2 regions of the Myceligenerans halotolerans genome follow, and region 1 is predicted to be linked to the other one. Evidence: predicted binding sites of a transcription regulator. Region 1 holds the regulator's gene; the other holds the start of a gene.
What was found. The regulator LexA, encoded in region 1, represses DNA repair genes until DNA is damaged. The targets are predictions, from matches to a motif close to TCGAACANNTGTTCGA.
Positions count from the first base shown of each region.

Region 1 (2,395 bases):
GGAGTCGACCGTCAGCCTGACGCGACAGATCGTGCCCGCGCTCGTCGACGTGGCGCCCGATGCGATCTTCGTGATGGTGACCAACCCCGTCGACGTCGTCACCTATGCCGCGCAGAAGGTCTCGGGGCTCCCGCGCGAGCGGGTGTTCGGGAGCGGCACGGTGCTGGACACCTCGCGTCTGCGTGAAGCGATCGCACGGCAGTCGGGGGTGGCGGTCGGCAACGTCCATGCCTACATCGCCGGGGAGCACGGCGACTCGGAGATCGCGCTGTGGAGTTCGGCGTCGATCGCCGGTGTGCCGCTGCTGGAGTGGAGCGGGCTGGCCGGGAGGCCCGCGCTGGACGAGGAGCTCCGGTCTCGTATCGCGGCCGACGTCGTGCAATCGGCCTACCGCATCATCGAGGGCAAGGGCGCCACGAACTATGCGATCGGGCTGGCGGGAACACGAATCATCGAGGCCGTTCTCAAGGACGAGCATCGAGTGCTGCCCGTGTCCTCGTACCTGGACGACTACTACGGGATCAGCGACGTGTGTCTCTCGGTGCCGTCGCTCGTGGACCGGCGCGGCGCGACCGAGACGATCGAGGTGCCCTTGTCCGACGGCGAGTTGCGCGACCTGCGCGCCTCGGCCGAGCGTGTGCGCGAGATCCAGCGGCGGTTCGGGCTGTGACCTGCTGCCGGGTCGGTACGTGGGGTGCCGACCCGGCAGGATGTCAGAGGCTGCGCAGCACCGCGACGATGCGGCCGAGGATCTGGGCCTCGTCGCCGGGGATGGGCTCGTAGGCCGCGTTCTGCGGAATGAGCCAGACGTGGCCGTCGGTCTGCTTGAACGTCTTGACCGTGGCCTCGCCGTCGATCATGGCCGCGACGATCTCGCCCTGCTCGGCGACGTTCTGCCGGCGCACCACGACCCAGTCGCCGTCGCAGATGGCGGCATCGACCATCGAGTCGCCCGCGACCTTGAGCAGGAAGAGCTCGCCGTCGCCGACCACCTGGCGCGGGAGCGCGAAGATGTCCTCGACGGCCTGTTCGGCGAGGATCGGGCCACCTGCGGCGATCCGGCCCACGAGCGGGACGTACGACGCCTGCGGACCCGACTCGGGCTGCTCGGCGGCCCCGTCCCAGTGCACCTCGCCCTGCTGCGGGTTCTGACGCGCGCCCGAATCCGGATCGACCAGCTCCATCGCGCGCGGGCGGTTCGGGTCCCGGCGGAGGAATCCCTTGCGCTCCAGGACCTGGAGCTGGTGCTTCACGCTCGACGGGCTCGCGAGGCCGACGGAATCGCCGATCTCGCGCATCGACGGCGGATAGCCGCGCGCCTCGAACGACTCCCGGATACAGGTCAGCACCTTCCGCTGGCGAGGCGTCAGACGATCGGCGGCAGGGCCGAGATCGAGCGGTTCGTCGTTCCGGGCGATGGTGCCGACACTGCCCAGGCTTCCCGGCATCATGCCCGGTGTCCTCTCACGTCCCGTCATGCTGTGGCCCTCCTCGTCGTTTGATAGCGCCAACTCTAGATCGGATCCGGGCGAATCTCAAACGGATGTTCGAGCGTGTCTCGACACGAAGGGTGTTGCGTGCTACACAATGGTACGGGTGTTCGTCGTACGCTTGTCCGACGAACGCGTGTTCGACAGGCTATCTCAGGAGGCGGTCATGAGCACCACCACCACGGTGGAGCTCCGGGGGCTCAGGAGGTCTCGGAGCGCACGATCCCGAGCGGAAAGATGCCATCTGCGGGTGGTGCCTCCGCTCGACGAGGCGGTCGCCGTGCGGGCGGATGCTCCCGGTCCCGCCCGCCCGCGCGGCGTGGCCCCGGTCGGCGCCGGACCGGGCGGTCCTGGCGCCGGGGCAGCAGGCCCGGCCGCCGCGCCTCGACGGGACGCGGATCCTGCCGGTGAGCCTCCGGGCAGCGGGCGTCGTACGCTCGCGGCCCGCCTCGGCCTCGAAGGGCTGCGGCTGACCGCGCGAGGCAGGTTCGCCGTCGCCGTCGTCACCCTGGTCCTCGCGGCTCCGGTGGTGTGGGGTGCGACGGCGGTCGCGAGCTCGCCCGAGGCGCCCGTCGAGGTGCGGTCCCACGCCGTGGAGCCCGGCGAGACGCTCTGGGGGCTGGCCGCGTCGATCGCGGAGCCCGGGCAGGACGTGCGTGACGTCGTGCGCCGGCTGCAGGACCTGAACGACCTGCCGACCGGGGGCCTGACGGTGGGGCAGACCCTCTACGTCCCGGCCGGGTGACCCCCGGGCCGGCGTGAAGTCGGCAACGTTCTCGACATATCGCTGCAGTCGTGTTGCATGGGCGCGGTTTGCCCGCATACGGTCAAGTCCCGGCCGGGAGTACCCGGCCGCCGGCCGAGCCCGCAGGAGACCGCATGCACTGCCCGTTCTGTCGTCACGG
Region 1 is NZ_BAAGRL010000002.1:125,549-127,943, forward strand. Features, by position in the region: gene ACYVK5_RS00615 (L-lactate dehydrogenase) at 1-670, shown strand, start outside; gene lexA (transcriptional repressor LexA) at 714-1,478, opposite strand; gene ACYVK5_RS00625 (LysM peptidoglycan-binding domain-containing protein) at 1,657-2,235, shown strand; gene nrdR (transcriptional regulator NrdR) at 2,370-2,395, shown strand, end outside.

Region 2 (2,395 bases), on a different contig from region 1:
CGAAGACACGGCGATAACCCGCCGCGTGCTGCGGGAACTCGCGTCGGAGCCACTCCAGGTACCACTCCCGGGCGCCCGGGCGCAGGTGCAGCGGGAGCACGGTCGCGCCCGTGGCGCCCGCCTCCGCCACGGCGTCGAGCAGGCGGGCGAGATGGTCCCGGGAGTCGGTGAGCCAGGGCAGCACGGGCGCGACCATGACCCCGCACGGCAGGCCGGCGTCGCGGGCCGCACGGATCAGCGCGAGCCGAGTACGGGGCGTCGGAGTTCCGGGCTCGACCCGCTGCTGGAGCTCCTCGTCGGCGAACGCGAGGGAGACACCCAGCCCGACCTCGACGCGCTCCGCCGCCTCCGCGAGCAGCGGCAGGTCCCGGCGCAGCAGCGTGCCCTTGGTGAGGATCGAGAACGGCGTGCCGGAGTCCGCCAGGGCCGAAATGATCCCGGGCATGAGCCGGTACCGGCCCTCCGCGCGCTGGTACGGGTCGGTGTTGGTGCCGAGCGCGACGGACTCGTGACTCCAGGAGGGCTTGGTCACCTCCGCTCGCAGCACCTCGTCCACGTTGACCTTGACGACCACCTGGGAGTCGAAGTCCGCGCCGGCGTCCAGGTCGAGGTAGGTGTGCGAGCCGCGCGCGTAGCAGTTGTGGCTGATCACACCGTTCGCGACGAAGTCGCCGGTGCCCGTGGTGATGTCGACCATGTCGGTCTCGTATCCCAGGTCCTCGACGGACACCACGGTCCGGCCGGGAGAGGTCCGCACCAGCCGGCCGACGACGTCGACGGGCGGGGCGTCCGGGCGCTCGGAGCCCTTCCGCACGCCATCGGAGCCGATGCCCACGAGCCCGTCCCCGGGACGCAGCACCGGCCGTGTGACGGGCGCGGCATCCGGGCCGGACGGCGCTCCGCTGGACGTCGGACCGCTGGACGGCAGGTGCTCGGAAGGCGAGCGTCCCGAGGGCGCGCGCCCGGAGGGTGCATCCTCTGAGGGCGAGGATGCGACGTACCGCCAGCCGTCACCCGTGAGGAATCGGTGGTCGCCGCTCGCGACGAGCGTGGTGCCGTCGGCCGTCGTGACGCGGTAGGCGCGCTTCACCGTGCGCCACGCATCCCGGACGTCGGTCTCGACCAGCACGCGGCGGCCGCCGTCGGGCAGCGTGCCGATGACCCGGTCCCCCGGGACGAGGTCCCCGATGGGACGCCACGTGCCATCGCCGAGCAGTACCGGCGTTTCCGGCGTCACGCAGTACACACATGCGTGACTGCAGCCCCGGTACGGGTTCACGGTCCAGCGGAACGGCATCCGTGAGGCGGACGGGACCTTCGACAGCGCGCTCCTGGCGACGACCTCGTGGAACGTGACGCCGTCGAACTCGGGACTGCGGACCGTACGAACCAGCCCGGCCGTACGCAGCGCGGGAAGCTCGAGCCCCGGCAGCGCGCCGTCATCCGTGGTGAGTTCCTGCCTTGCCCATCGCACACAGATATTCGAACACATGTTCCCATCGTTGGCAATTCTTCGACCGCGATATACGCCCCAGGCGGCAGAACGGACGACAGTGGCGCGGGACCCTGATCAGGGTCCCGCGCCACTGTCGTCCGTTCTGCCGCCGTCTACTCCGAGGGCGCGGGGACCACGCGTGGGTGCAGGTCCTCGGCAGGGGGCTCCCACGTACCCGCGTCGGCGTCGGCCTGGTCGCCCGAGCGGATGTCCTTGACCGAGCCCGCGAGCCCGGCCCCGGTGGACGCTCGCGACCCGGCGTCGTCGGCCACGTCCCCGGGCTCGCCCGGGAACCAGACGAACGGGATGCCGCGACGGTCCGCGTACTTGATCTGCTTCCCGAACTTCGCGGCGGCCGGGGCCACCTCGCACGGGATCCCCCGCCCCCGCAGAGCGGCCGCGACGGCGTCCGACGCCGGCCGGGTCTCCTCCGCGCCGACGGCGACCAGCACCGCCGTCGGCACGCTGCGGGTGGCCGTGACCAGACCGCCCGACAGCAGCCGCGACACGAGCCGGCTGACGCCGATCGACAGGCCGACACCCGGGTAGGTGTTCTTCCCGTCCGACGCCAGCGTGTCGTACCGGCCGCCGGAGCAGACCGATCCGAGCTGCTCGTGCCCCACCAGCACGGTCTCGTAGACGGAGCCGGTGTAGTAGTCGAGCCCCCGGGCGATCTTCAGGTCCGCGACAACGACGCCGGGCGCCCTCCGCCCCGCGGCCACGACGAGCGCCTCGAGCTCGGCGAGCCCCGTGGTCAGGAGTTCCGTCACCGCGCCGTACGACTCGGCGAGCGCGCGCACCTCCGCGATCACGGACGCGTCGGACCCGCTGATGCCCGCGAGCGCCAGGCACGCCTTGGCCTGGTCCTCGCTCGCGCCGCACTCGTCGACGAGGAGCGTG
Region 2 is NZ_BAAGRL010000027.1:95,300-97,694, reverse strand. Features, by position in the region: gene ACYVK5_RS18355 (Rv2578c family radical SAM protein) at 1-1,474, opposite strand, end outside; gene hisS (histidine--tRNA ligase) at 1,609-2,395, opposite strand, start outside.
Region 2: the regulator LexA is predicted to act here: its motif matches at 1,483-1,498, upstream of ACYVK5_RS18355 (Rv2578c family radical SAM protein).